4 regions of the Brevibacillus composti genome follow, and region 3 is predicted to be linked to each of the others. Evidence: riboswitches for the same ligand, from Rfam matches in the RefSeq annotation. Region 3 holds a riboswitch; each other region holds the start of a gene.

Region 1 (7,709 bases), 1.5 Mb from region 3:
CGGGGATTGGACTGAACGAGGACGAATACGATCGGATATTCGAAAAGTTTTACCGTTCAACCGCTGCGAAGCAAATAACCGGTACGGGATTGGGACTTGCCATATGCAAAGGAATCGTCGAGCTTCATGAAGGAACGATATCGGCGCAGCCGAAGGAACCGCGAGGGACCATTGTAACGATAACCCTTCCCTTAAACAAGCAAGACGACTTGCTTGCAGCAGCTGAAGAAAGGGGAACCACGAATCATGACCATGAATGAACATGGGGCTCGCATTTTGATCATCGATGATGAACCCCAAATTCGAAAGCTTCTGAAGGTAACCCTGCAAGCCCATCAATATGCCATCTACGAAGCCTCGACAGGAGAGGAGGGCCTCCAACAGGCATCCTTGATGTTGCCGGACTTGATCATACTTGATCTCGGGTTGCCGGGCATATCCGGCATGGAAGTGCTCGGCCGCATCCGGGAATGGTCAAATTCGCCGATCATTGTGCTGACGGCAAAAGACAGGGAGGAAGATAAAATCGTCGCGCTCGACAGCGGCGCCGATGATTATGTAACCAAGCCGTTCGGGATGGGAGAGCTCGTCGCTCGAATGCGTGTTGCGCTGCGGCACGTAGCCAAATCGTCGAATGAGCCCATCCTCCAGATCGGCGAGCTGACCATCGACCTGGCACAGCGAAGCGTGGAGTTGAAGGGAGAACGGATCAAGTTGACCCCAACAGAATACGATCTGTTGAAAATTCTCGCCTCCAACGCCGGGAAAGTAGTCACGCAGCGTCAGCTGCTCCAACAAGTATGGGGCAGCCACCACAATGAGACCGACAGCCATTATTTGCGGGTGTACATCGGACATCTACGCAAAAAACTCGAGGAAGACTCGACTCGGCCCAAGTTCATTCTGACGGAGCCGGGGATCGGCTATCGCTTCCTGTCCAGGGAGTAACAGAGTCGCTTACCTCGGCTACGTCCATCCTCCGTTCAAAAACGTAAGAACGGGACCTTCGTGTAGAAATATTGCCGTCTCCGTAAGTTTTTGTCCGATGCATCCGTTTTCGCGCACGAGAAAAGGCTAAAAATCAAAAATAGGCGTTGGATTCGGCTTTTACATTGTCTTGCAAAAAGCGTATGATCTCTATCAACAACTTCAAATTCATTTGAATCGCTGAATTCCCTAAGGGGAAACGGGGGAACCAACAGAAGCCATTAAATGGTTTCACGGGGTGAATTCCTTGTCTGCTTGGCACTTGGAAAGGGTACTCTCAAGCCCTAACCCGACAGCTAACCTCGTAAGCGCATTGAGAGAGAACCGTATCCGAGCTGCGTTTGTCTGATGGACTGACAACAGACTGCCCGAGAGCTTCGTTTCTCTGCTCTTCGGGCTTTTTGTCGTACCCAAAAAAACATTTAGGGAGAGTGGCAAGCATGTTACACGTGCAAGAAGCGGATCCACTGCCGGGTCTTGAATCGCCCGGTTTTCGGTATGAGGAGAGAATCCGTTCCATCGAAGTATTTCGCTTCGATCAAGAGTTGACCCGGCGTTTATTTTTCGAAAACGAAAAAGGTAGCGTGTGCGGATATCTGAAACTATCCGGCAACGGGTTTAGCGGTTGGGGAGAATACCGATTGCCTAATACGAAAAAACCGTTCGACCTCGTCGGATGGGCATCCGTATATATGAATCTGAAAGGTCTTAACATTGCCCAAGCCTTTCAATTGCTACAGGGTAAAGAAGAGAATTGGGGAAGGATTCGAAAAGAGTTGGCCGAATCGGCGTTGATGGACTTGTCATCCACTCTCGAGACCCCTTTTCTTTTGCCACATCACGGTGATTTTCCGATAAAACAACAATATATCATGGAACATGCCGAATCTTACGTCTCATTCTGATCTCGTAACGGAAAGGAGAAATGCATGGTGCAGGAGCTTGTAAATCAACTGAAAGAGGCCTACTTGCAATGATCGGTGAACATCCGCAGGAGGTGGAAGTAAGAGTCATTAAAAACCATATCGTGATCATTGCCAAAGGAACTCCAACAATTGAGCATTCCATCTCTGTCCATACCATACGCGGCAGAAGCATTCATCAGACGATAGTCGAAATGGATCGCGACCGATTGCAAGCGCTGTTGAAACCTAAAGTGGCTGCAATTGTCGGTTGCCGCGTCACTTCCATTCAATCCGACATTTGCATCGGCACCGGGGAAAAAATGGAGCTGATTCATCTGGATTGCGATATCGAGCACAAGTATATGCATGATTAGGTTTGAAGAGACGTTTTATTCCAAGGCCTGTCCGTCAGTTAAGTGGAACAGTATTCGAATTCATAATCGGGAGAGATAATGTTGTCATTATTGGTGATGAAATATGGCGGCAGTTCCGTAGGCGACGCCAAACGGATAAAGCGCGTTGCGCGTCGGATAGCGGACCGAAGGCAGGAAGGCCATCAGTGCGTCGTGGTGGTCTCCGCAATGGGAGATACGACGGACGATTTGATCGAGTTGTCCAAAGAAATCGCGGAGGCAACCCCTTCAGCGCGTGAAATGGACATGCTGCTCAGTACAGGAGAACAAGTTTCGGTTGCCCTGTTGTCGATGGCGCTGCACGCCCTGGGCGAACAAGCGGTCTCTTTAACCGGCTGGCAAGCCGGCATTCGTACAGAAGCCAACCACGGGAAGGCACGGATTATCGACATTCAGGCAGATCGAATAATGAATGCGCTATATCAGGGGCGCATTGTCATTATAGCCGGTTTCCAAGGAGTGACAGAGAATGGCGAGATTACGACGCTTGGACGCGGGGGCTCCGACACGACGGCTGTCGCGCTTGCAGCAGCGATCCGGGCAGATTTGTGCGAAATATACACGGATGTGGACGGTGTTTATTCAACCGATCCGCGCATCGTCAAGCAGGCCAGAAAACTGAAGGAAATCTCTTACGACGAAATGTTGGAAATGGCTCATCTCGGAGCGGCGGTTCTTCACCCCCGTGCGGTGGAATGTGCCAAACAAAATAAAGTGAAGTTGGTCGTTCGATCCAGCTTTACGAACCATGAAGGTACGCAAGTAAAGGAGGAAACGGATATGGAACAAGGAATCGTGGTTCGTGGCATCGCGTTCGACAAGCCTATTGCGCATGTAAGCTTATTGGATATGCCTACAAACCCAAGCCGACTCGCTGCGGTTTTTAATTCGCTTGCGAATGACGACATTGATGTCGATCTTATCGTTCAAGGCGGAATAAGGAATGGCAAGGCTGACCTGTCCTTTACCGTTAGCCTCGCCGATCTGGAGAAGGCAAAAAGTGTGCTTTATCACATCCAGGCAGATGTTGGTTTCAAAAACTTGGAAACCCACTCCGATTTGGTGAAAGTATCTATCGTCGGGGCGGGAAATGTCAGTTCCCCTGGTCTTGCAGCGACGATGTTTCATACCATTGCCGAAACCGGCGTTAGCATTTACACGGTCAGCACGTCTGAAATTAAAATTTCGTGCGTAATCGAAGGGAGAAGGCTCCATGAAGTTATTCGATCCCTGCATACCGTGTTTGGACTCGACGAGCACGAATATGTCTTTGTAACGGACGTAAGTAATGAATGAATGTTACTCAACGGAAAAACACGCTGTATCTTAGTTCAATTAACACTAGAAATTAGCGGTACATTCGAAAACCTAAACCACTTAGAAAGAGTAGCACCATTGGCAGTGAGTTTTACAAGAGTGTTTAAACCGGAAAATGAAAAACAATTTAAAAAAGTAAGCGATTGTTCTCGGTTAAGACCAATCGCTTACTGTTGTTTGTTAATGATCCCCAGGCTTCGTCGTCATCAGGCGATACAGTTTCGTGTTCCGCGGGAACTTGTCGGTAAACGGCACAAGGGAACTGCCTACCTTCATCAATCCATTCCCGGCGTCAACATTGGTAATATAGGAGAGTTGCAGGTCCGAAATATTGAGAAGCCCGGCAAGCTCCATCCGATCGGTGCTGGCCTGATTCAGCATGACGATAAATTCGCTGTTCGCCAGCATAGTCCGGGCCGTATGGCTTTGCAGCAAATCATCCACGTTTTGCGTAATTCCCGTACAAAAAGCGCCATACTTTCGGACGCGCTTCCAAAGCGTGAACAGAAAGTTGGCGCTGTATTCATGCTGAAACAAAAGATAGATTTCGTCAATAATGATAAACGTATTTTTGCCTTTAACCCGATTTTGTGTAATCCGATTCAGGATGCTGTCCAAAACAACAAGCATGCCAATCGGGAGGAGCTGTTTGCCCAAGTCGAGAATGTCGTAGCAGATGAGCCGGTTATGGACATTGACATTGGTCGGCTTGGCGAACGTATTCAAACTGCCAGAAGTAAAAAGTTCAATCGCAAGCGCGATGTCCTGCGCTTCCGGCTCCGATTGCTTGAGCAGCTCCGCGCGAAAGTCCTGAAGCGTCGGCGGCTGCCCCTTATAGTTGCTCTGCAAATACTTCCTGTACACGCTGGCGGTGCAGCGGTCAATGAGCGACTTTTCCTTCGCTCCCAGTTGATATTCGCCAATCAACTGCTCGCATAACGAGAGGACGAATTCCGATTTGAGAATGATCGGATTGGCTCCATCGCCATATTGACGATTCATATCCATCGCATTGATATGGTTGGGCGAAGTGGCGGATATATGAATCGTCTCGCCGCCCAATGCGTTCACCAGTGCGGAGTATTCCCGTTCCGGGTCGATCAAAATAATATCGTCGTCGCTGGCCAGCATCTGGTTGACGATTTCCCGTTTCGCGGTAAAGCTTTTGCCGGAACCGGATACGCCGAGGATAAAGCTGTTTCCGTTCAACAGTTGCTTGCGGTTGGCAATAATCATGTTTTTGCTGATCACATTTTGTCCGTAGTAAATGCCGCCCGGATGCACGATTTCCTGCGCCCGAAACGGAATAAAGACAGCCGTGCTTTCCGTCGTTAACGTCCGCAAAGCGTGAACCTTCCGCAAGCCGTAGGGGAGCACCGTATTCAGACCGTCCATTTGCTGGTAGGTAAGCGTGGAAAACTGGCACAAATGCTTGCGGGCGGTTGTGAGCAGCGCCTCCGTATCGCTGTCGAGCTGCTCCTTGCTGTCCGCGATATGGACCATCGTCAGCAGGCCGAACATCATCCGCTGGTCGCGGGTGGTCAAGTCGTTCAGAAATTCTTTGCTCTCCTTGCGTTGCTGCTCCATATCGTAAGGGACCACGGCAGAAAAATTGTTGTTCCGGTTTTGTCGCCGCTGCCAGTTGGTAATGTTTGTCTCCACGCCGAGCAAACGGCTCTCCACCTCACGAACGGCCTCGTCGGTCGGAATCGGGATGATATCCAGCGACAGCAGCAAATTCCGGTTCAGGTCGCAAAGCTCGGACACCATGCTGTCCTTAATATAGCTGGCGTATTCCCGCAGAAAGATGACGCGGCCAAAAAAGTGGCCCATCCGAAAATGATCTTTTTCAAACTCGAACGTATCCGGGCAAATGTAATCCTTGAAATCATGCCCCTTGCGCATTGTTTCGGACAGATGGAAACGAAAATCCGCTTCCTCGCCAATCCGAAAGAAATCATGGAAAATGCGCAGACGGTCGGTTGCATCCAGTTCGATACATTTGGAACCGAGACGGGAAAAATGCGACATCAATTCGGTTCCGACCCTCGCGAAGTATTGGCGGGCTTCCTCCACATTTTTCTTGGCGACAGAAATGGTAACGTACTTTTCCTGAATCGTTCCGTTCGCGCCGATGGCCTTTGCGAGCAACATCTCGTTGTACTCTTGCCGGTACACATCAAGATGGTCTTGCCGAAGCGGAATCAGAATCGAGCTTTCAAAATCGGTCCGATTCATACGCCGGTTATGGATCGTGATCTTCGTGGTCGCTCCGCTGTCAAGGGAATTGAGCAGCTCGGAATAAGACAAAAACATCGCTTCCTTGTCTTCCCTGGACGCTACGGCGTAGTTGATGTCCTCGAACCGATACGATTTGGAGAACTTGTTGCCGACAAAAAAAATCCCGTCCGGCCAAAGGGCGCGAATCGGGATGACTTGCTGAACGCCTTTCGGGATAACAAATCGTTCCTTGTCCTGCTTGATGATGCGTCTGAGCGTTTTAATCACGGCGCTTCATCCTTTCCTGCTCATGATACTGCATGCTCTTTTTCAGCGCTTCAACATAAATATTGGTCGAATAGAAGACGAATCGCCTTGGCAGCAGAAATTCCGACTTCACATACGCCCAAAGCAACTGCTCGGCCGTCATGCCGTGATAGTTGATGAAACCCAAGGCTGCGCAAGGCGCGGCCCCCATAATGCACATCCAACTGAGCGTTTCCAAACCAAAGCGTCCGCGCAGTCCAAAATAAAGGACGATCGCCACGCCGACAGCCAGCACAGAAAAAAAGAACTGCCGCAAGGACAGTCCAAAGAATAAGCTTTCCGTATAATCCCGGATTTCCCGGTTGATTTTCACTTCCATTTGAAGTCCTCCCATTAACGATGCTCGCTATGGTCTACAGCTCGGCCCCATCCTCCGATTTAACCGTTGTTGGCTCTGTCTTTTTCGATCTTGCCAACAACTCATCGCCGGATGGAAGGGGATCGGCCAAAAGCGCAAATACAAGCTGAGCGCCGTCTCTCATCCCCTGTAAATACAAGCGTTCATTCTCTAATGCCCTTGTGAAATGTTGTTTGTCCTCCCATTCCATAAACGCCGGCAACTGCGTCATCTCCACGCCGGAAAACATCGCTTGAAAAGCCGATCCCTCTTCATCGCGACATCTGCGCAACTCGGGATGGCGTTCGATCCGAGCTGAAACGTGGTCCAGCCGCCGCTGGATCGCATTTTGAAACCATAACGGAAACTCCATTGACATCCCCCTCCTTGTGCGAATGCGATCTAGCGCAGCTGATGCTCTCGTCCGGACTTCCTTTGAAGCCACTGGACGATCCATTCGTCCACCTTCCGGCTTTGAGCCTGAACCGCCTCATTCTCGAACAGAGGAATTCCCTGATCAAGAGATTTTTTCCCGAGTTCGTTCAACTTCCTTCTTTCCTCCTCCAATTGACCAAGCAAACGTGTCATCGGTCGGCCTCCCAGCGTCTTCATTAGATCGGCGTTCCTGGCTGTCTAAATGATAGAGTATCTCTACATTTTATTGCGAAAATCGGTTTATTTCATTTTAATGCGATATTCGCATTAAAACAATGATGCACTCACGTACAATTTTGCTTGTAATGTGAGGTGCATACAAATGAAACATCGAAAAGAACCGCCAGGCGACAAAAATATAATCGGCGTGAGAGTCGTTGCCATCCGCAAGGCAAAGGGGATGAAACAAAAGGAGTTTCTCGCCAGACTGCAAACGGCTGGTCTCGACATCAGTCCTACCAGTCTTTCGCGTCTGGAAGGGCAGTATCGGCTTGTCCAAGACTACGAAGTCGTTGCGATTGCCAAAGCGCTGGATGTTTCCGTCCGGGAATTGTTAGGCGAAGAATCGGAATGAAGCTACAGCCCCATCATCTCCCTCACCACCCGGTCCGCCATTTTGACCGTCCCCACGAGTACCAGCATGTTGAAAATCAACTCGCCAATGTACGTCCACACCATCGTAACCGCGCCTGCGCCTTCATCGACCGCCGGGGGAGCGGAGGCAAAGGCGGAGTAGATGATGCAGGCGAGTACGATAATCGCTCCCTC
Region 2 (7,709 bases), 1.3 Mb from region 3:
ATCAGCCTCTTCCTGTTTTTACCTTTTGCCATCTCCGATTTCATGAAAACCAACCTGTCAGCCGTGCCGCTCCAGGTCTGGGTGTTGATGATCTATTACGCCCTCACGGCCAGCGTATTTTCCTTCCTTCTCTGGTATCTGGGTGTCGCCAAGGTGACGGCCTCCACAGCCGGCTTGTTTACCGGATTTATGCCGCTTAGCGCTGCGCTGGTCTCTGTCTTATTTCTGGGCGAAGATTTTACCTGGGCACATGCAGTCGGCATGCTGTTCGTCTTGGGAGCGATCGTGGCCGGGACACGGGGCACGGCCGAGCAGCCCCGGGCAAACGATACGGAACAGAGCAGTGCGTAGAGGAAGCTTGCAGACGGAGCGGATATAAAAAAGCGTCGTGGCATCGGCCATGACGCTTTTTTTCGTGGAGCGCTTATGCTTGAAGATCGAGCGCACCCTGGTGAATCAGGGAGAACAGTTCTTCGATATTTTCCTCTTCGATGCAGGAGAAGGCGATGCGCAAATCGGTCTGGCCGAGCGCGATCGTGCCGACGCCGTACTTTTCCAGAAGATGCGTCCGCAGGGCTTCCGCGTCCACATGCTTCAGCTTGAGACACATGAAATAGCCGGAGTTGAACGGATAGTAGGTCCAGACGTCGTCAAATTTGCCGCTGTCCAGGATCTCCTTCACGCGATTGGCGCGCCGTTTCATAATCTCAAACTTTTCTTGCTTTTCCTGGTGGAAGCTCGGCGAGTTGAGCGCGTGCAGGATAAACGTCTGGGAAGGATGCGGACCGCTGGAAATCGTGGCGCGGATAATGCCCATCGTTTTCTGTTCCAGCGCAGCCAGTGCGGCATCGCTCGGGCCGCCGTAGGTGATGAATCCGACGCGGAAGCCCCAGACGTATTCTTCCTTGGTCGCGCCGTCTACTTTTACCGGCAGGATGCGGGGATGCAGATTGCACAGTTCGCCGAACAAAGATTCCGTGAGCGAATCTTCAAAGAACAGGCTGAAGTAGGCATCATCCGTTACCGCGACGATATTGATGCCAGCTTCTGCGCCGGCACGCAAGGCTGCGATGATTTCCTGGGCTTCCTTCGCCCCTGGCGTGTAGCCGGTGGGATTGTTCGGGAAGTTGAGCACGACGATCGCTTTGCCTTTTTCCTTTTGGGCCAGAATCGCGTCGCGCAGCCCCGCCGCGTTAAATTTCATCTCTTCATTGTAAAGCGGGTAGTACACCATCTCGGCCCCGCGGCGAATGGAGAAGGTGAGTTCGTAGTTTTCCCAGTTTTTGTCCGGGATGATGACCGCATCGCCAGGGCCCGCAAACAGGTCGGCGACCACGCTGAGTCCATGCGTCAGCGCATTGGTAACGATCGGATTGCCAAAGGTTTTGTTTTGCAGCGAGGCGTGTTCCTCCAGCATTTTTTTCCGCCAGGCTGCGCGCAATTCCGGTTTGCCCGCAGGAGGAGCGTATTCGTACAAATCCTTGGGGGCGTATGCCGAGAGAGTGTCCTGAATGGACTTCAAATGCATGGGTTGTCCATTTTCCAGGGCAATGCCGATGGTGGCGTTGTACTTGCCGGCCTTCGCCTTGGCCTCAGCGGATTGGCTGAGGATGCCTTCTTTGGGGAAGTAAATCAGTCGGCCCAATTCCGACAGCATGTCATAGTAATGCCGATTTTCGCGTTGGAGCGTGTCGTTAAGCTGAGATGCCAGTGGATGCATGGTTTCCTCCCTCTCTGTTTCCATCAGGTTCATCTTTACCATTTAAGATAGCGTATATGAGTGGTTTTGTCGATGAAAAAACAGCTCTCCAGAAAAGCGTTTGACGAATAAAGAGCGCTTTGTTACGTTGAGATTAACAGGTTGCTTGAGAGGGAGGGAAAGAGGATGGCAGAGCGGTTCATCGTACAGCTTGGAGATCCGATCTTGCGGGAAAAATCAAAGCCGGTAAAAATCATCAACCAGCATGTGTACAAACTCCTCGATGATATGGTGGATACCATCTATGCAGCCCCGGGGCGTGCCGGTCTCTCTGCCATTCAGGTCGGGATCCCGAAGCAGCTCGTCGTCATGGATTGCGGCAGCGGTCTGATCGAACTGATCAATCCCGTCATTCTCGAAAAGGAGGGTGAGGAAGAGGGCACGGAAGCATGCCTTTCTATACCGGGCGTCGTCGGATTGGTGAAGCGGGCGCAGTATGTAAAGGTAGGGACGCTCGACCGTGCGGGAGAAGAGAAGATCATCGAAGCCGAAGGTTTTTTGGCCCGCTGCATTCAGCATGAAGTGGATCATCTCCACGGCATCCTTTATATCGATTATGTAAACGAGCTGTACTCAAATCGCAGCGGGAAAAAACTGAAGCCGGCCGATGCGGCCCCGATTCTCGCACAGCGTATCCCGATCATTCGCTGACGCAAGAGACGTATTGAAGAATGTCCAGGTTTACCAAAGGGAGGAACACACTGTGAAAAGATGGGATGTCATCATCTCCGGTTATGGTACCGTCGGCAGGCAAGCAGGCAGGTTGCTGTTGGAGCGGCAGGAGCGGTATCGGAAGAGGTATGGAGCGGACGTGCGGATCGTCGGGGCATTGCGCTCGGCAGCCGGTTCGTATGACGCCGACGGTTTGACTTTGGATCAGCTGCGTGCGTTTTCCGCCGATGCGGGAGCGGGAAGACCGGAGTGGACTGGAGCCGATTTTCTAGAGTCGTGCGCGTATCACGTGCTCATCGAAGCGGGCCCCTCCGATATCCAGACAGGGGGGCATGCCCTCGAAGCGATGCGGGCAGCCCTGGGGGGAGGGAAGCATGTGATCGCGATCTCCAAGGGAGCGCTGGTCGCGGATTATCCCGGACTGTCCGCGCTCGCCCGCGAAAACGGCGTCCAGCTCAAGGTGAGCGGAGCGACAGCGGCTGCCCTCCCCACCGTTGATTTGCTGGCGTACAATTTGGCCGGTTGCGAGATATCCTTGATGGAAGGGATATTTACCGGAACGGCCAACTATGTGCTCACAGCCATGATGGACGAGCGACTGTCGCTGACGCAAGCGATCGAGCGGGCCCAGCAAATGGGGATCGCGGAGCCTGATCCCCGCTTTGACCTGGAGGGATGGGACACGGCCTGCAAACTGACCATCCTCGCCAATGCGGCATTCGGTGCCCCGCTCCGACTGTCGGACGTAAAGAGGGAAGGGATCGAGCAGCTGACTCACGAGCAGCTCGCCGCGTGGAGAGCTGCCGGACTTGTTCCCAAGCTGGTCGGCCGCCTGCAATCCGCGCAGGGAAGAGTGGAGGCGGCGGTTGAGCTGAGACTGTTGGAGCCGACGCATCCATTTGTCCACGTGCGGGGCACGACCAAGGCGGTCCGGGTGGAAACGGACACGATGGGAGAGCTGCTCGTCATCGGAGGTAAATCCGATCCGGTCGCGGCCGCAGCCGCTGCGCTGAAGGACTTGGAGCATCTCCTGCAGCAGTCCGGATAAATCGGCGCATACCATCCTCGCGGGTGCAAATACTACTTGCAGGTCGGACTCTCGAGGAGGCATCCCATGGACAAACAGCGAAACAAAGACAAAGACGTCAGCGTTGAGTTGCAACAGGTGGGAGCATACGCGACCAAACAGGAGATGCACGACACGAAGATTCCCTTGTTCGAGGACAAGGCGGACAACAACTGCGCTCCATGTCAGGAGTAGGTTCGTGCAGCAGGGAAAAGCCGGAAGCCTGTCCGGCTTTTTCTCTTTATGCGGTGAAAAGAATTTCCCTGCCCATACAAAAAAACCGAGCTGCGATTCCGCCGACTCGGTTTTTCCTCATTCTGTTTCATTATCCCGTGAATTCTTGGACCCAGTAGCCATTCTGATAGCCTACACCGATCTTGGTGAAGTTCGGGTTCAGAATGTTTTTGCGGTGTCCGTCACTGTTCATCCATTGCTGCATGACTTCTTGCGGACTGCGCTGACCCATGGCGATATTTTCACCGGCGGTCATGTACTGGACGCCAAAACTCTTCATCATGTCGAAAGGAGAGCCGTAGGTCGGGCTGTTATGGTCAAAATAATGGTTTTGATCCATGTCAGCCGCTTTTGCCAGCGCTACTTTTTCCAGAGCCGCATCATAGGCAAGCGGCGCCAATCCTGCTTTGGCACGCTCCTGGTTTACCAGATTGGCAACCTCACGGGCAAACTGGGAGGAAGCTTCAGCAGATTTGCCTGCTTGCGCTGGTGCAGGTTGTTGGACCGGTGCTTTGGCAGGTTGCTGAACCGGTTGTTGAACAGGCTGTTGCACCGGTTTTTGAACCGGCTTTTGAAACGGTTTTTGTACCGGTTGCTGAACCGGCTGTTGTACCGGATATCCCGTCCATTGGAAGTAAGTCGGATAGGACCAGTTCCAGTTGGATCCTTGGTTCGATGTTTGGAACTGTTTCAAAGATTGGGAATTCAGTACATATGGAAGCCACTGTCCTTGACTTGGATCCATTTTCACAGGGCAGGTGGCAGCAAATGCTGATGTCGATACAGAGGTAACTGCCAATCCCAAAGCAATCGCGATGATAGATCTGCCAAATGGTTTCATGTTCTCATCGTCTCCTTTTCTTCGCCTACGAGGTTAGTTGTCGGGTTTGGGCTGAGGATACAACCCATCACATTCGGTGATTCACCCCAATGCAGAGACAAGTCATCTCGGCAAAATAGATGTCCCCCGCACTTCCCGCTTTTGGGAAGTTTCGGCTTGTTTGTTTGGCCCTACTAGGATAACAAGAGTCGATAGAGAAAGAAACCTGTAAATCTTGCCAAGGTGACTCCTCGATTTGCATTCTGTTGCCAAATCAAGTAAGATGAAGAGACTTGAATAACAACTGTGGAAACTCTGATTCACACTGGCGCGGTCTTCGGAGCCGCAAGGATGGAAGAGAGGTAGGGCTTTCGTCGTTTTGGATACAGCATAGACGAAACCTTGTGCAATAGATAAAAATGAAGGCACCTGTTAGAGGGAAGCTATTCTTCATTTTCCTTGCTGACATGTGTTTTTTTCTTTTTACATGAAGCTTTTCAGGTTTGCACATAATACTGTTGGAAAACTGTTGGAGGTAGGTTACCGATATGGAAACAATTGGCACAGTAAAATGGTTTAATGCAGAAAAAGGTTTCGGGTTTATTCAAGTGGAAGGCGGGGAAGACGTATTCGTGCACTACAGCGCGATCCAAGGGGAAGGTTTCAAAACCCTTGACGAAGGGCAGCGCGTGCAGTTTACCATTGTCCAAGGCAACCGTGGTCCGCAAGCGGAGAACGTGGTAAGGCTGTAAAGAATCCCCGTGTCAAAAAGCAACTGTCACCCAGACAGTTGCTTTTTTGATCGATCCAAACCATCCTGAGCGTTTTATGGTACAATGTTCTTCCATAAGCTGGATGGGAAGGGGGGTTCCTGTGGAGGAGAAGATCAGCGCATGGCGTGAATGGATCCCGTCTCTCGCCGATGCGACGCAAATTACACCGATTCGGGATGGCTTTTCGTTTGACCGCAAATACCTGGTGATACACCGGGACGGTCGAAAGCTGCTGCTGCGAACAGCGGAACTTCGGCATTATGATGGTAAACGAGCTGAATATGAAGTCATGCAAGCGATCCGAAAGTACGACGCAAAAAGTCCCATTCCGCTGGAAATGGGGAAAATCATGCCGCTGGGTCTCTGCTATTACATCCTCAGCTACATCGAAGGCGAGGATGCGCGCCGCGTATTGCCGCAATTGACCCCATCGGAACAGTATCAAATCGGCTGGGAAGCCGGTCAGACGTTGGCAAGGCTTCATCGACATCCCGCACCTGCAACCACTGGTCCATGGTATGAGCGGATTGTGAACAAAACGAAGGGCTATGTCGATGCCTACCGAACCTGTGGCATCAAAATCAGACATGATGAAAAGATCATAACCTTCCTGGAAGACAACAAGCATTATCTGCAGGATCGCCCCAATCAATTCCAACATGATGATTATCACGTAGGCAATCTGATCGTATCAGGCAGAGCATTCGCAGGCGTGATCGATTTTAACCGCTTCGACTGGGGCGACCCGCTCCATGATTTTTGCAAATTGGCTTTGTTCAGCCGAGAATGCAGCGTCCCGTTTTCGGCAGGGCAGATTGCCGGCTACTTCGGGCGGGAGAGAATCCCGGAGCTTTTTTGGAAGCTTTACGCGATGTATGCCGCGATCAGTGTCTTTTCGTCGATCGTCTGGTCCGTCCGCGTGACGCCGGATAAAGTGGAGGAGATGCGACATCGTCTGCTCGCTCTATGTGAAGACCACGATGATTTTGACAGTTGCATCCCCGCTTGGTACCGAAACTGGGGAATGAGCGAATGACTTGAACAAGTTTCTCGGTTTGTGCCAAAAATTTACCGTAACTGTGATATAGTAAAATAGGGGGAAGGACAGAACGCCTTTTCCGTAACAAAAGAGGACTGATGGTGTGGAGACAAAAGTGCAAGCAGATCTAAGCAGTTATGTCGGACGGGTGCTTCGCGATCACTTTGGGAAAGGGCCAGAATCCGTCTTTGTTTCCATAGGGCATACTTTTATCACGTTCTAACTGCGGAACTTCCTTTCTCCGATGGAAAGGATCTTGCTCCAGCAGGACGAAATCTTCACAATCGGAAAGACCAGAGACCTGCTGATGAAGAATCTGATGCCGGAGCTTGTCGCGTATATGAAGATCGCGACCGGCGTCGAGATACGCGAGGTCTACTATGACTGGAGCTTGCATAATAAGTCAGGAGTCATCGTAGCGATTTGCAGCGAGCCGATCCCCTTCTCTCCCGAGATCATCGAAGAGTATCACGGAAAAGAACGAATCCATGAAGAAATCAACAGCATCAGCATGCAAGTGCAGAAATATCCCGAGGAGATCTTCTCCTACCAAACCAAGAATCGCCGCACAATCATCGTGGTTCGCAGCGGCATTCTGGTCGCCATCGAGAAAGAACTGATCCGTCTTGGCTTTAGGGAGACGCTCAAGATTGCCAAGAGGGAATTTTGATATTTTCGCCGATTGGGATTTTGACCTCGACAAAAGTGTCATTGTATTTATTGTCAACCCGACTACATAAACTGGTGGAAGTGTACGAGACATCCTCGTCCTGAGGGTGAGCTGGTCATGAGCCGGAATAGCAGCTTTTCCAAAGCTGACTGTTCCGGCTTTTTTACTTCCACCTAAAAAGGAATGAAAAGATGGAAAGTGTTGTACAGCAGACAGAAATCAGCAGCTATATTGGGAAAATCCTTCGTGAGCATTTTGGCAAGGGGCCGGAATCCATTTTTGTTTCCGGGCCGGACACACGTATCTCACCGTCTACATCCGCAACTTTTTATCACCGATCGAACAGGTTTTGTTGGAACAGGGACAGGAGAGAACCGTACAGACCATCAGGGATGCGCTGATGAAAAAACTATTGCCGGAAATCAAAGCATACATAAAAAAAATCACGGAGAGGGATCTCGTCGAGTTTTACTACGACTGGAACTTCCAGCAGATGTCCGGTCTGCTGCTCGGGATCAGCTCCACGCCTTTTTTCATGGGCCCTGCTTTCTCTGAGGAGTACGAAGGGAAGGAAACCTTGCACAGGGAGATGTACCTGCATCATGAACACGTACACCGCAAGCCGACAAAAGCTTGTTGGTGTTCTGCTTGGGCCATGAACAGGGCGGCGCGCGAA
Region 3 (7,709 bases):
AAAGGCCGATGTCTTTTCCCGGCTGTGATCCGCCGAACCAAAGGACGCGCGTTGCTCCATTTTCTTTCGCCAGTGGCGCGGCTCACCCTCTGGGCGAGCGTGCGAAAATTCATCGTCATTCGGGAGGCCGGGCCGCTCGTCTTTTTCACCCGAGCGCCCACGCACCAGCCGGAAGCCGAAGTAGATGAACAAAATCGGAATGATCAGCTTAAACAGACTGACCTGCAGCCACATGTCCAGTGCAATCACCGTGCCGAGCGCAATCAGGAGGCCGCCCCGGAAACGCTTGTGATTTTCCCACAATCGCACGCCGAAATACACGAGCACCAACGGCCACAGATCAAACAGGCCAAATTGAATGAGATTCAAGCTGTCAAGGAAAAGGCCAATACCTGTCAAAATGATCAGGACACCAGCCGTCATTTTGTGCAAGCGGGACAATTTCACAAAGGGTCTCCTCTCCTACGCCCCATGCCGGCTTCCCGTACCGTCCGTGCGGCATGTATAAATAAAAGCTGGCGGAATATTCAACGGCGTAAATGTAATCTCTACCCGCTGAAACCGCTGTTGCAGCTCAGCTTTCAATTGCAGGGAATATTGAAACGTAATGAACAAACCACCCGGAACCAGTGCGGATTGCACCTGATCCAAGATGCCTGTGCGCAATTCTTCCGGGAAATTGGCAAACGGAAGTCCGGAGATGATGGCATTTGCCTTTCCGATCCCGGCATTCTCCCGATACTCATTTATTTTCAGGGCTTCATCCCAAATCGTCATATCCGGAAAACGGCGGATCAGCATATCGCGGAACAGCGGATCTCGTTCGACCGCCACATAGGTGGCATCCGCCCGTTTCTTTTGCAGGATGCTCTGCGTAAAGACGCCGGTTCCCGGCCCGAGCTCGATGATCACATCGGACTGGTCCCAGTTGACGCTGCGGAGCATCTGTTCACATAAAAAGCGCGAGCTCGGAATAATGCTCCCGACGCGCCCCGGTTCGGCAAAAAATCTTCGTAAAAAGACCATAAAGTCTGCCAAGGATAGAACCTCCTAGGGGAAAAGCAGCCTGTTACACAGGCTGCCTGGTTGCCACATTTATTCTACACAGAAGGTTTATCTTCCTGTTTTGGCGCTTCTGCTTTCACTGGAGGTGCATCCTTTTTCTGTTGCAGGGAAGCTTTGATTTGCGCCAATTCTTCGTCCAGATCATTTTTTTCCAGCGCGTCGAGAGACTGTTCCAGGCCGGCAGTCGTTTGCCGCCATTGGCCGCTCAGATTGGCCTCTGCTTCCATCCGCAGGACTTTTTCCTCCATGCGCTGAAAGCCCTTGCCCGCTGTCTGGGTGCCGATGCCCACGATCGCATGGTTGACTTGCTTTTGCGTTTTGGCGACCTGTGCACGGGCCATCAGCGTGAACTTCTTCGCTCTCATCTTATAGAATTCTTCTTTCAGCTCAGCCAGCTTTTCACGCATCTGCTGGGCGGCCTCGGAAGCGGTCTGGTACAGTGTCTCATATTCCTGTGCGCGCAGCTCGTACTGCTTCTTGTCGGCCAGAGCGCGGCGGGCGAGCAGGTCCTCCCCTTCGACGAGGGCGAGCTTCACCTGACGATCGCGCTTCTCCGCGAGTGCCACGGCTTCCTCCCATTGTTGGCGGAATTTTTTCTCCAAAGCAACCTGTTTGGCTACTGCCACCTCTACTTGACCAATCTCCACTTCCATATCTCTCATATACTGATTCAGCATGACTACCGGATCTTCCATCGAATCCAGGACGTCATTCACCGATGCTACTGTCAAATCACGCAGTCTTTTAAAGATACCCATTGTTAGGTTCCTCCTTATCATATCACTTGCATTCTTGGTTACGCCAAGTTTTTTGGCGAAGGGTGCTGCTCGCGGATCAATACGGCTGTTTCTGGGTAGTTTGGCGTTCCCACCGATCCAAAGCGTCTTCCTTTAATACCTGCTGCGCCCACTGTCTTTCCCATCGTGTCGGCATGTGTTCGTCTGACTTGTCTCGGCGGCGGATCAGGCGATAGCCCAGGTAAATCACTCCAATCGCGAGTATGACGTTGAACAGCAGATGCAGCTTGCCGATCATCATTAACAGCCCGAACAGAAAGACCAGTATCCCAAAGAAGCGGGAACCGGAACCTTTGATGACCTTGCGGGCTCCGTATAACATGATCAGCCCGGGGATCAGCACACCGAGGAAATGGCCGCCGTCGATGCCCAGAAGATCCAAAAGCACAAATCCTCCGGTCAACAGGAGAGCCAGTCCCAAGAGCACCTTGCCAGACCGCTCGTTCATATCATTCCTTCCCTCCAATCGTCTTGATTGTTGTGTTGCGGGTATGGCGTGAACCTTATGACCTCATTGTAGACGGAGAAGGTATTCGGGATAACGGGCGTGCGGTTGGTTTTCGTCTCCGTCCCGGGACGGATGCCGTGTCCTTCCTCGACCGGACGGGCTTCCGTCCCCCTTTGGACAAGCTGCGTAGACGAACATCCTCGTCGCGTTCGTTACAGCGTATGACAAAATTTTGTGACAAATTTGTGAACAAACAAGGCTAAAAAAAGGAAATACCGGCGTCATGGTGAACTATGTGGAGGTGCGTGTAAAAAAACATCGATAAATAGCCGAATTCCGCTCGCGGAAACGGGGGACCCACTTTACTTTGGGGTGAATGGCTGCCATCTCGGGCAGTCTAGGGAAATCCTTTCAACCGAACCCTTCAGCTAACCTCGTAGGCTCAGGAGAGGAGCAGTTTCTTTTGCGCAAGACGGTAGTTTCTTTATTGATTGCCGGATTGCTTGCAATGGGTACCGTCCCAGCACATGCTCAGGAGGGCCCCCCCCTGATGACTGTCGTCAAAGACCTTTACGGTGTCCCTTACAAGTCTTCCGGAACCACGAAAAAGGGTTTTGACTGCTCCGGTTTTACACGCTATGTATTTGAAGCGCTCGGTGTAGACTTGCCTCACAACTCCGCTTCCCAATACCAGGTAGGCCAGCCTGTAAGCCGCAAAGACTTGCAGCCGGGCGACCTCGTTTTCTTCAAGACGAACGGGCGAAGCATCTCGCATGTGGGCATCTACATCGGAAATGACACGTTTGTGCACTCGGAGTCTGGCAGGGGTGTCGTCAACACCAAGCTGAGCGACCCCTACTACTGGAGCAAGCGTTTTGTCGGAGCGAAGCGGATTTCATCCGTGCATCTCCAGGCAAATGCCATCCCGACAGCCGCTCCGGCCGCCAAGAAAGCGGTACAAGCAGCTTCCACACCTGAACAGCCCGTGCAGCAGGCACAGGCGGGAGCCGCTCAAGCAGAAGCGCCACAACCTGAGCAACAGACAGCGGTACCTGCCCAAGCAGCAGACGTACCCACTCCCGAACCGCAGGCAGATGCGCCTGTCAAGTAAGATCCGTTACATGAATGAAGCCAGGGACATTAGGTCTCTGGCTTTTTCTGACGCAATTTAGTACCTGGTGTCAAGAGGAAGTGGTAGGCCCATTCGCCGCAAAGCGCCATTTTCCTGCAAGATTACGAATGGAAAGAGTTGGATTCTATGCCCTTCGTCCGGCAAACCGTGATATGATTGGATAGAGATAAGAAACCTGCTGGAGATCTGAGATTACTGGGGGAATACCTGTGAAGGAACATGTTTTGCTTGTCGATGACAATCTTGAAATCATAGAGCTGCTGGAAGAGATTCTGGTCAATGAAGGCTATGAGGTGACCTCCTCGGAAAGCGGCGAACACGCACTGCAGCTGCTGAAGCAGGGCCTGAAGCCGAATCTGATATTGCTCGATATCATGATGCCCAATATGAGCGGCTACGAGCTCTGCTCGCAGATCCGCCGCGAATCCGACCTGCCGATCCTGTTCCTCAGCGCTAAGGGGAAAGCGGTGGACAAGGTCGTCGGGTTTGAGATCGGTGCCGACGACTACATCACCAAGCCGTTTGACACGGAGGAGCTGCTTGCCCGCATCCGTGCGCATCTGCGCCGCTATGAGCGCATCCGCAAACATACGGAGGAACATTCCGACAAGGAGACGTCCAATTCCGCCATTACCGTCCTGAAGTTCAAAGGGCTGGAAATTCACAAGGAAACCTACTCTGTCTATGTGAACGAAGAGAAAGTAGATCTGTCCACCAAGGAATTTCAACTGCTTACCTTTCTCGCGGAAAACGCCGGCATCGTCTTCACGCGCGAACAGATTTACGACCGCGTCTGGGGCTATGGGTACGGCTCGCTCAATACGGTGACGGTACACATCAAGAACCTGCGGGAAAAGCTGGAGGGCGAGCGCCAATACATCAAAACGCAATGGGGGACGGGCTACGTATTCATCGGGGAGAAAGTGTAGATGAGCATTCGCAACAAGCTGTTTCTCTCGTTTTTCGCACTGATTGCGCTGAATATCCTCGTCTTCAAATTCGTCTTCGAGGACATTATCGTCGTGCAGCTGAAAACAGACCGCCACAATCAATACCGCTACGAAAAGGAAACAGCGGAAAAGGTCCGTGTCAATCAACTGCTCAGCGCGAGCAACTTCAAAGACCCCACGGACCGAAGCGAATTGGAAAAACAGCTGCCTGAGGATCTGGTCTACAAGATGGTCGTCAAGGATGCCAATGGCAACACGATCTACAGCAAGACCTCGCAGGCCTATAACCTCAAAAACCCGCCGCGCAAAACCAACCGGGAAAATACGGATTTGAAGGTCGTGGCCGAATATCACTATCAGCACGAGCCTCCCAAAAAGGGGCAGACGATCATTTACTTTTATACCGATGATTCCGACATCATGGCCACAAAAGGCGTCAGCATGATGCTCATGTATATTTACGGAAGCATCGCCCTGGTGGGATTGGTGCTGCTCGGCTTCTTCGTCCGCTGGATTCTCCGCCCGGTCAACGAGCTGTCGCGTGTCACCCAAGAGATTCGCGCCGGGAAGCGCCTGGTTTCCTTCACGTACCACTCCGAGGACGAGTTCGGCCGCCTGTTCCGCTATTTTTCCGACATGGTGGACCAGCTACGCTTCTCCGAGGAGCGGCAATCCGAAGTGATCGCCGCCATCGCCCACGATTTCCGCACGCCGCTGACGACGATCAAAGGCTATGCTTCCTATATCGCCTCCGGACGTGTTCAGGAACTGGAGCGGATCCAGAAGCAGATGAAGAAAATCGAGCAAAAAACGGATGATCTGGAAGTGCTGCTGGATGAGCTGCAGGACTTTACCACGCAAAGTACGGAGCTGAAGCTGAACGTCAAGCGCTTCAACGTAAAGAACTTCCTGAAAGGAATCATCGAGGATTATCAGGTTCGCATAAAGGAAGCTGGGCTCTACTTTCAATGCAAGCTGCGCATCTCCAATGAGCTGCACATCGAAGCAGACGAGACCAAGGTGCGCCGGGTTCTGGAAAATCTCCTGAACAATGCCATCTACTACAACAAGCCGGGCGGCTCGATCCTGTTGACCTGCGACCAGCGGGAGGGACATGTGCTGTTTTCGGTGATTGATAAAGGAGAAGGCATCTCTGCGGAAGACCTGCCCAAGGTATTCACCAAATTTTACCGGGCGGAAAAATCGCGGAACCGCAATAACGGCGGGACGGGGCTGGGTCTGACGATCTGCCAGAGCATCGTCGAACGGCACGGCGGCATGATTACGGCCAATAGCGAGCTGGGCATAGGCAGTTCCTTTTCCTTCACGATTCCCTTTTCCCAGCACTGAGTTTATATTGTTTTATAATCGTTTGATTGTTCTTTTATAATTGTTTGATAAAGTAATCGTATTAGCTTTTCGTTTTCAGTGATAAATTACCCCAAGTTCGGTATCTGGCACCAGGCGAAATCGTTGCGGTGGACAGATGCTTTTTTTTATCCCAACGGCGCGGCATCGGCAGTCTGCTCCTCAACCTGATGATCTGCCCCCTGCAGGCCAGGGGGATCGGCGAATTTTGCCTGGACAGCGGCTATAAAGAAGCGCAAAAGGTATGGAAAAAGAGATTGGGAGAGCCAAATTACGTGCTGCGCGACTACTGGGGAGAGGGCTTTGACCATCTGATTTGGAAGCGAAGCACGCGTGAAGTGCCGATCATCTTGTAGCGATAAAATAGACACGAACCTCTGACGTGGGTCCGTGTCTTTTTCTTTGTTATCAGCGGGTACGCTCCTCCAGCTTCATCATCAGCCCGCCTTTGGGGCGCAGCGTGATCAGCGGCTCCGCCTCTACCGGCTTGCCCGGATCGGCCAGCCTGAAGCGGTAGCGCTGCGCGAAGGTGGCGAGCAACAGCGCCGCTTCCATGAGGGCGAAGTTGTTCCCGATACAGACCCGCGGGCCGCCGCCAAAGGGAAAATACGCGTAGGCCGGAATGCGCTTCAGCAAATCGCCGGCAAACCGCTCCGGGATAAACTCATCCGGCCGCTCAAAATAGCGGTCGCTGCGGTGCATCACGTACTGGCTCATCATCAGGGTATCCCCGGGCTTAAAGGCATGCCCGCCGATCTCCACGGGCTCTACCACTTCGCGGTTGAGCGTCCAGGCGGCCGGGTACAGCCGCAGGGTTTCATTGATGATCTGGCTGCAGTACGGGAGGCGCGGGATATCCGCTACCATCGGCAGGCGGCCGCCGAGCACCTCGTCCAGCTCCGCCCACAGCTTTTGTTCCGCTTCGGGGTGAGTGGCCAAGAGATACCAGGTCCAGGACATCGTGTTGGCCGTCGTCTCATGTCCGGCGACAAAGATGGTCATCACCTCGTCCCGAACCTGTTCATCGGTCATGCCCTGGCCGTCATCTTCGTCTCGTGCCGAGAGCAGCATGGCCAGCAGGTCCCCCCGTCCCTGATCCCCTTCCCGGCGCCGCTCCTCGATAATCTCGTAGATCGCCCTATCCAGCACCTCGGCAGATTCCTGGAACTGCCGATTGCTCGAAGTGGGCACATTCAGCGGAATGTCGATGATGGACGTCGCTTTGGTCGCCACATACTTCAAGCCGATGTCGATCGCACGGGCGATTTTGTCCGCCCCCTCCTTCAATCCCTTGCCGAACATCGTCTCGGTGATGATCGCCAGCGTCACCTTCATCATATCCTCATGCACGTCGCGAACCGCGCCGTCCGTCCACTCTTCCATCAGACTGACTGCCTGCTGTACCATGCTCTCCCCGTAAGAAGCGATACGCTCCCGGTGGAATGCAGGCTGCATCAACCGGCGCTGGCGCAGATGCTTTTGTCCCTCGCTCGTCAGGATGCCGTCTCCCACCACCGCACGCGCCACCTGCAGGCCTTTTCCCTTGCGAAAATGGGCCTGCTTGGTGACGAGGACCTCTTTGATCAGGTCCGGACTGCTGATCAGGTAGACATGGCGGGCCGGGCCAAAGCGAAAATGGGCCACATCGCCATGCTGCTTGGCCGCATCGCGCAGAAACTGGAGCGGATCGCGGCGAAACGCAAGCAAACTGCCCGTGATGGGCAAACCCTTGGGGCCTGGGATAGTCGTTATGTTCATTGGCAAGTTCCCCCTATGTTCCGCTATTTTTTTCCGTTCCTCCGTCTGTAGTATCTGACCGACTCGCCTCTTTAATGCGGGCAGGCCGGGATGGCCCAAGCCAGAACCACATGAAAAAACCGTCCGCAAAGGGGCGGACGGTCGAGATGGACGAGATGGACGAGATGGCGTTTGCCAAATCGGACGGAATT
Region 4 (7,709 bases), 1.5 Mb from region 3:
GATTTAGCTTGGAATGGCCGAGTACAATTCTCGTTACCTGATGCAAGGTTGCGTAACGAGCCAACATGCCGGGAAGCTTCCGTCTACTTGCCAAGGTGAGTTCTTCGAATTTAGCTCCTATTTTATCGGCCAATTTCAAGAGGGAACGCTTAAATGCAGTTGCTTCGCGAGACAGCATTTTTTTCGGATGGACAAATGTGACGATCATCAAATCTCCACCCAAGCGTTTGGCAATTTGTTGGCCGCGGCGGACATGAATGGATCCGTTCCAATGGTATTGCGCCGAGACGAGAATGCGTTCCGCTACTCCGGAAGGCCCGGTTAAACCTTGCTCCATGCGGTATTTTTCGTGGGAATCGTTCACATCTTCCGCCACTAGCCGCAAAGCCAGCTCCCGTAATTTTCCGATGTTGCTTCGCTCAAACAACATGGGCGAGGAGTCACCGTTGACATGCCCCTCCTCCAGCCGTTTCAGTATCGTTTCCGGCGATACGTCGATCAATTGGACTTCATCCGCCATCTCCAATGTGTTTGCCGGGACGGTTTCCTCCACCACGACACCGGTCCATTTTCTCGCCAGTTCCGTCGCGCCGTCGAGTTCGTACACGTTGACGGTTGTGATTACGCTGATGCCATGATTCAGCAAAAATTGGATGTCATCCAGACGTGTCGGAAACTGTGCTCCTTCCCGATTGCGATGGGCAAGCCCGTCAACTAATACCACTTCCGGATTGCGTTTGACCAGCGCCTCGAGGTTCAAGTCCTTACGCTCCATTCCATCCTTGATCCAGTGAATGCTGGGTACACGTTCCAAGTCTCCGAGTTGCTCCACCGTTTCCGGCCGCTGTCTTGTCGAAACCGCACAAATGACGACATCGATTCCCTGCTGCTTCAAATGCTGACCTTCCTGAAGCATGTGGTACGTTTTACCCGAACCGCTGACCGCGCCGATATAGATTTTGAGCCGACCACGGTGCAGCTTGGAAATGGAGTACAGGATTTCTTCCGGCGTCTTCCTGCGAAAACTTCCCACTCTTGTTCCCCCCTTGCGCAAGCTCTTTACTAAAATGCGATAACCCCGCCTATTTGGCCATAGGCAGGGCTCGCAGATGATATTTAACTATTTCATAAGTTCGCGCAGCGCGATGTTCAATTTCAACACATTGACTCTTGGATCCCCGAAAATCCCCAAATCCCGTCCTTCGGTATGTTCTTGTACCAGTTTCTCGAGCTCGCTCGAAGACAAACCGGTCAACTTGCTGATACGCGGAATTTGCACGTTGGCGGATTCTGGCGTAATATGGGGATCCAGCCCTGAACCGGAGTTCGTGATCAAGGCAATCGGCAATTGGCTAACAGGAACGTCCGGATTGTTTGCCTTCCACGCTTCAACGGATTCCTCCGTCCTTTTCAGCAAGTCCGGGTTCGATGGCCCGTAATTGTTGGAACCGGAGGCTTCCGCTTTGTATTCAATGCTGGAGACCCGGCCTTGAAAATATTTTGGATCGGTAAAGTTTTGCCCGATTAATTCGGAACCGATGATTTCTCCGCTGCTGCTTTTGATCAAACTGCCGTTAGCCTGATCTGACATCAAAAGTTGCGCGATGCCGGTGCAAACGAGCGGATACACAATTCCGCATAGCAATATGAACAACAAACTGAGCCGAATCATGGAAAACAAGTAAGATCCGCGGGAAAGTCCCTGAAAATGCTGCTCTGAATGATTCATTCCATTTCAATCCTCTCTGTATTCCGTTTCAACTACACCCATAAGTGAACGACCATGTCGATCAATTTAATCCCGACGAACGGCGCGATGACACCGCCCAATCCATAAATAAGCAGGTTCCGGCTGAGCAATTGGGCGGAACTCATCGGTTTGTAGGCAACGCCCTTCATGGCCAACGGAATAAGCAACGGGATAATGATCGCATTAAACACAAGCGCCGACAAAATGGCCGACATTGGTGATCCGAGTCCCATTACATTCAATACGTTCATTTCCGGAATCGCCTGCATGAACATGGCCGGGATAATGGCAAAATATTTGGCGATGTCGTTCGCCACGCTGAAGGTGGTCAGAGCGCCGCGCGTCATTAGCAGTTGCTTGCCGATCGCTACGACTTCAATGATCTTCGACGGATCGGAGTCAAGATCGACCATGTTGGCCGCTTCCTTGGCTGCCGTCGTGCCGCTGTTCATCGCAAGTCCTACATCCGCCTGCGCGAGTGCCGGGGCATCGTTCGTTCCATCTCCGGTCATGGCTACCAGCTTACCGGCCGCCTGTTCCCGCTTGATCACGGCAATTTTGTCTTCCGGCTTGCTCTCGGCGATAAAGTCATCCACCCCGGCCTCTCGTGCGATTGTCGCTGCTGTCAACGGGTTGTCTCCTGTACACATGATCGTTTTGATTCCCATCTTTCGCAACTGATCGAAACGCTCCCGCATGCCGGGCTTCACCGTATCCTTCAAATAAATGAGTCCGTAAATTCGATTGTCGACGGCAACGGCGAGCGGCGTTCCGCCCTCCGATGCGATCGCGTTCCCTTTTTGTTCCAAATCGGTGGGAATAACCCCTCCTTGTGCACTGACCCAAGCCTTGACTGCGTCAACCGCGCCTTTGCGAACTTTTCGTCCATTCGGCAAATCGATACCGCTCATGCGAGTTTCCGCTTTAAATTCTATGAATTCCGCACCTTCAGCCGCATTCGTTGGATACGTATACCCTTCTTTTTTCATGAGTTCGAGTACGGATCGGCCTTCGGGTGTTTCATCCTTCACTGAACTGACGGCTGCCCATTCGGCTACCGTCTCTACGGTCGTATCCCCAACCGCGATGAACTCGCTGGCCATCCGGTTCCCAAACGTGATTGTACCTGTTTTGTCCAAAATCATCGTATCGATGTCGCCTGCCGCTTCCACCGCTTTCCCTGACATGGCCAGTACATTGAAACGGGTTACTCGGTCCATCCCGGCAATACCGATTGCGGATAATAAACCGCCGATCGTTGTTGGAATGAGACATACCAGCAGCGAAATCAGAACGGGAATCTCCAATTTGATTCCAAGATAATCGGCCATCGGCGCCAATGTCACCACAACGATCAGGAAAATCAGGGTCAGGCTGACAAGCAGGGTATTCAGCGCGATTTCGTTTGGCGTTTTTTGTCTCTTTGCGCCTTCGACTAATGCGATCATCCGATCGATGAACGATTCGCCAGGGTCGCTTGTAATCCGTACGGTTATCCGGTCGCTAACGACCCGCGTGCCGCCGGTTACCGAACTGAAATCGCCGCCTGCTTCTTTGATGACAGGAGCGGATTCGCCGGTAATGGCTGACTCGTCCACGGAAGCGAGCCCATCAATGACCTCCCCGTCACCCGGAATCATCTCCCCTTGCGAGACAATTACAACATCGCCTTTGCGCAGTTCCGTGGACGGAATCACCTTCACACTGTTGCCGATTACTTTATTGGCCATGATTTCTTTTTTCGTCTTCTTGAGAGTGTCGGCCTGCGCTTTTCCTCTGCCCTCAGCCAATGCCTCGGCGAAGTTGGCGAACAGCACGGTAAATAGCAAAATTAGAAAAACCGCCAGATTAAATCCAACTCGTCCTTCGGTACCGAAGTAGCCCGGAAACAACGTCATTAACAACACGACGAACGTTCCTGCTTCGACGACAAACATGACCGGATTTTTCATCATGACAACCGGATTTAATTTGATAAAGCTGTCCAAGATCGCCTTTTTTACGATCTCGGCGGACAACATGTTTTTTTGTTTCGTATTCATGATCTCACCTCTTCTATTTCAGGAGCGTCAAATGCTCTGCGATCGGACCCAGAACAAGGGCGGGCAAAAAGGTCAAAGCTCCGATAATCAGTACGGTACCGACGAGAATACCCGCAAATAATTTGGTGTCCGTGCGGAACGTTCCGATCGTTTCAGGCACCCATTGTTTCGCCGCCAGGGAACCGGCTACGCCGAGCAGTGCCACAATAGAAATGTAACGTCCGAACAGCATGACAAGTCCCGTAGAAACGTTCCAGAACGTCGTATTGTCGCCCAAACCTTCGAAGCCGGAACCGTTGTTCGCGGCGGAAGACGTATATTCATACAGTACCTGCGAGATGCCATGGAAGCCGGGATTGCTGATGGCCCCTTTCCCCAAATCCGTCAAAAAGGCGATTGCCGAGGGCGCCAAAATAATAAGCGGGTGAGCTAAAATAGCGATGGCGACTAGTTTCATTTCCCGGGCTTCGATTTTGCGCCCCATGAATTCCGGCGTACGGCCAACCATTAGTCCGCAAAGGAAGACGCCCAATATCGCATACATAAGCATGTTGACCAGCCCGACGCCGTCACCGCCGAATACACAGTTCAGCATCATTTGCGAAAGCGGCACCAGACCACCCAGCGGCGTCAAGGTATCATGCATATTATTGACCGTACCTGTTGTCGCCGCGGTCGTAACCGTTGTAAACAAGGCCGACTGCGCTATCCCGAACCGGACTTCCTTACCTTCCATGCTTCCTTGCGAAGCGTCGATTCCGAGCGCATTCAGTGCCGGGTTCCCCCGCAGTTCCGACGTGTACACAACCGAGAGGAAGGCGACAAACAAGATAAGCATCGCGCTGAAGATCACCCAGCCTTGTTTTTGATTTCGCGCGAATCTGCCGAATGTATACGTCAATGCGGCCGGAATACACCACATCGACAGCATTTCAATCACGTTCGTGAGCGGACTCGGATTTTCAAACGGATGCGATGAATTGACACCGAAAAATCCGCCCCCATTCGTTCCCAGGTGCTTGATCGATACGAGGGAAGCCACCGGACCGATTGCAATTAGCTGTGTCTCGCCTTCAATCGTTGTCGCTTGAACGGTCGGACTAAGCGTTTGCGGCACCTTTAAAGCCACCAGCGCCAGCGTCACGATGATCGCCATCGGGATAAGCAAACGGGTGTGCGCTTTGACAAAATCGGTGAAGAAGTTGCCGAGCGTTTTCCCTTTGCTTGTCAAACCGCGAATGAACGCGATCGCTACGACGATGCCGGATGCCGCTGATGTAAACATCATCATCATAATAACAGCCATTTGCGAGAAATAGGACAATCCTGTTTCGCCGCTGTAATGCTGCAAGTTCGTATTCGTCATGAAGCTGATGACCGTATTGAAAGAAAGCGTTGACTCCATGTTATCGATGCCGTTCGGGTTGATCGGCAGCCATTTCTGGATGCGTAAAATCAAATAACTGACCGCCACCAAAATAACGTTGGTCAATATCAAGCTGAGCGTGTATCGTTTCCAGCTCATTTCAGCGCGGTTTTTCAAACCGGTCAGTCCGTAGATCAACCTTTCAATCGGTCCGAATATTTTGTCGGTCCGGTTGGGTTCATTGGAAAATACATGAAAGATGTATGCCCCCAAAGGTTTGACCAAAAAAACTAAAATCACAATGACCGCTACCAGTTGCAAAATGGCCATTTCATGCCCTCCTCAAACATATACAGATCATATTAAAATTTTTCGGGATTCACCAAAGCAAAAACGAGATATAAAAAAATCAAAACCGTAAAAACAGCAACTATTATCATGAGCGTTCTCCCCCCGATTCACCTGCAACTCGTCCGCACCAAGCTAAAAATAAGCAAAACAATCCATATACGCCACCTAGTGTTAAAATCATTGCGATATCCATCATGAATGATCATCCCTCCCTTCAAGCATGTACCCGGTACGTTTGCCTGATATGGATTCAGCTTTCGTTATCAAGCAGAAACGAAACATCATCGCTGCGGGTGTAAATGACATAGCTAGCGCCAAGTCCTTTGTAGATGAGTCTTGCATTGTTGCTGCCGGTGATGATATAGATCGGCTTGCCTGTCCAGGATCGGCAGATCTGAATGTATCGGCAAATCAAGGGCAAACTTGACTCAAACAAGTACACCTTCCCTACCGGTAACTCTGGAATGAGCCAGGTTTCCCGGTCTACAGTATCGACCATTAAGATGTGCTTGACGCCCAAATGTGTCAATCTCGACTTCTCTGTTTCATGATTGGTAATCGCTGCATAAGTTATTCCTTTGATTCGCAACGCTTTAATAAACTGCTCCCCGGTTTTGTTGGGCGCAGAGACGAGTACAAACTCATCTTGAGCTTCCATAGCCAATCTCCTCCATCCTGGTACAGGCAACAAAAAAGAAGCTTTCGGAAGAGGAACTCTTCGTCAGCTTCTTAGGCACGAAAAAACACCGTGTCTAATCACGACAATTGTTGCCTCTCTTAAAGACGCTTACGAGGTTAGCTGTCGGATTCGGGCGTAAGAGTCGCCCTACGCCGGATTTACCGGCGATTCACCCCATGAAGCCGACAAGACCGGCTTCGATTGGTTCCCCCGCTCCTTCGTGTTAATTGAAGAATTCAGCGATTGAAACGATGATTATCATGTTCACGAAACACCACAGAGGCATAAGCACTGTGGTCGAAACTTACGATCACAAGCTTCATCATCCTCTCTCTACAAGGGCCACACTTTTGAAAAGAGCTGCTTCCGCATTTACGAGTTTTGCTTATGGATTCGGGCGGTGAGAGTCGCCCTGCCCCTGCTTAAGCTTCGTATAAGCGGGGGAATTCATCCCTTACGGATCCGGTTGACTTGCTCTCACACAAGCACTGATCCGTAGTTGGTTCCCTCTTGTTCCTGAGTCACAATTAAGCAACTGTAAATGAAAAACAATTCAATTCATGGACGTATGTTACTCCGAGACAAAAAAACTGTAAAGTGAAGCATATTGTATATCCGCTTAAAAAGAGTGCTTTATGTTTGGGAATTCATGACCCTGGCAGAAGATCTTCATTTTTCTCGTATTTACTCATTATTTTGAGGTTTTTCAATCATTTTTACGAAATTTTTACGCCCAGTACCGGTTTATTTTACTCTTTTTTTACAGTAACCTAGAGAGGAGAGACACAAAAAAGAGCAGGATGTGTTTTGCTATGCATAAATGGAATGCGGTATGGATTTCGTTGCGATCGTACGTAAGCACGACTTTGCTGATCGCTCTCATGACCATGGTATTAAAACCGTTTGGTCTTGCTTTTGACTTGGTCAATATTGCTCTTATCTATTTACTCCCGGTTCTTTTCAATGCCGTCTTCGGGGGACTGCGTCCTGCTTTCTACGCGGCGATCCTGGGTGTCTTAGCCTTTGATTTCTTCTTCGTGCCTCCTGTACTGAGCTTTACCGTATCAGACTTGCGCTATCTGGTTTCATTTGGCGTCTATTTGGCGGTGGCAGCATTAACGGCCAGCCTAGCGGCCAAGCTGAAGCAGCAGGTCCTCTTTTCCAAGCAAAGGGAAGCTCACACAGCTGCGTTGTACGCGCTTAGCAAGCAGATGAGCGCGATCGCGGACATCCATTCCATGCTGGACAATTTTTCCCGACAAGTTTCGCAGACCCTTGACACAGAAATCGCGATCTATTTGGCGGATGACCAGAATACCCTGAAACTTGCCCATGAGTCTGCCGATCTTCCTGACTGCAGGCAAGAGAATACGGAAATGTCTATCGCAAAGCGAGTGTTTGAGCACGTCGAGACGGCCGGAATGGAAATTTCGCGTTTGAACGAATCTCCGGGTTATTTTATTCCGCTTCGGACCGAAGACCGCACATATGGTATCATCGCGCTCTATCCGAATGAAGCGC

Evidence for each region. A riboswitch is a leader RNA that binds a small molecule or an ion and turns the genes downstream of it on or off. The one in region 3 is predicted to bind cyclic di-AMP.
Region 1: linked by a shared signal. The riboswitch ahead of JD108_RS03585 (hypothetical protein) and the one ahead of JD108_RS18435 (C40 family peptidase) in region 3 are both predicted to bind cyclic di-AMP.
Region 2: linked by a shared signal. The riboswitch ahead of JD108_RS11995 (CAP domain-containing protein) and the one ahead of JD108_RS18435 (C40 family peptidase) in region 3 are both predicted to bind cyclic di-AMP.
Region 4: linked by a shared signal. The riboswitch ahead of JD108_RS03600 (hypothetical protein) and the one ahead of JD108_RS18435 (C40 family peptidase) in region 3 are both predicted to bind cyclic di-AMP.

What each region holds. Positions count from the first base shown of each region.
Region 1 covers NZ_CP066308.1:675,983-683,691, reverse strand. The annotation lists gene JD108_RS03595 (ATP-binding protein) at 1-260, shown strand, start outside; gene JD108_RS03590 (response regulator) at 247-948, shown strand; cyclic di-AMP (ydaO/yuaA leader) riboswitch at 1,156-1,314, shown strand; gene JD108_RS03585 (hypothetical protein) at 1,428-1,892, shown strand; gene JD108_RS03580 (Na-translocating system protein MpsC family protein) at 1,961-2,266, shown strand; gene JD108_RS03575 (aspartate kinase) at 2,348-3,601, shown strand; gene JD108_RS03570 (VirB4-like conjugal transfer ATPase, CD1110 family) at 3,803-6,130, opposite strand; gene JD108_RS03565 (PrgI family protein) at 6,123-6,488, opposite strand; gene JD108_RS03560 (hypothetical protein) at 6,523-6,879, opposite strand; gene JD108_RS03555 (aspartyl-phosphate phosphatase Spo0E family protein) at 6,909-7,094, opposite strand; gene JD108_RS03550 (helix-turn-helix domain-containing protein) at 7,264-7,515, shown strand; gene JD108_RS03545 (VirB6/TrbL-like conjugal transfer protein, CD1112 family) at 7,518-7,709, opposite strand, start outside.
Region 2 covers NZ_CP066308.1:2,327,202-2,334,910, reverse strand. The annotation lists gene JD108_RS12020 (DMT family transporter) at 1-351, shown strand, start outside; gene JD108_RS12015 (aminotransferase class I/II-fold pyridoxal phosphate-dependent enzyme) at 425-1,720, opposite strand; gene def (peptide deformylase) at 1,886-2,410, shown strand; gene JD108_RS12005 (homoserine dehydrogenase) at 2,463-3,479, shown strand; gene JD108_RS12000 (hypothetical protein) at 3,546-3,692, shown strand; gene JD108_RS11995 (CAP domain-containing protein) at 3,823-4,572, opposite strand; cyclic di-AMP (ydaO/yuaA leader) riboswitch at 4,580-4,739, opposite strand; gene JD108_RS11990 (cold-shock protein) at 5,100-5,303, shown strand; gene JD108_RS11985 (phosphotransferase family protein) at 5,425-6,360, shown strand; gene JD108_RS11980 (Na-translocating system protein MpsC family protein) at 6,608-7,033, shown strand; gene JD108_RS11975 (Na-translocating system protein MpsC family protein) at 7,305-7,709, shown strand, end outside.
Region 3 covers NZ_CP066308.1:3,657,458-3,665,166, forward strand. The annotation lists gene liaF (cell wall-active antibiotics response protein LiaF) at 1-447, opposite strand, end outside; gene JD108_RS18420 (class I SAM-dependent methyltransferase) at 463-1,038, opposite strand; gene JD108_RS18425 (PspA/IM30 family protein) at 1,101-1,823, opposite strand; gene JD108_RS18430 (LiaF transmembrane domain-containing protein) at 1,900-2,310, opposite strand; cyclic di-AMP (ydaO/yuaA leader) riboswitch at 2,628-2,768, shown strand; partial or broken gene JD108_RS18435 (C40 family peptidase) at 2,774-3,304, shown strand; gene JD108_RS18440 (response regulator transcription factor) at 3,652-4,371, shown strand; gene JD108_RS18445 (sensor histidine kinase) at 4,372-5,742, shown strand; partial or broken gene JD108_RS18450 (GNAT family N-acetyltransferase) at 5,895-6,116, shown strand; gene JD108_RS18455 (cytochrome P450) at 6,169-7,518, opposite strand.
Region 4 covers NZ_CP066308.1:684,292-692,000, reverse strand. The annotation lists gene JD108_RS03625 (histidine kinase) at 1-1,033, opposite strand, end outside; gene kdpC (potassium-transporting ATPase subunit KdpC) at 1,121-1,729, opposite strand; gene kdpB (potassium-transporting ATPase subunit KdpB) at 1,762-3,792, opposite strand; gene kdpA (potassium-transporting ATPase subunit KdpA) at 3,806-5,488, opposite strand; gene JD108_RS22755 (potassium-transporting ATPase subunit F) at 5,521-5,598, opposite strand; gene JD108_RS03600 (hypothetical protein) at 5,760-6,167, opposite strand; cyclic di-AMP (ydaO/yuaA leader) riboswitch at 6,279-6,440, opposite strand; gene JD108_RS03595 (ATP-binding protein) at 7,001-7,709, shown strand, end outside.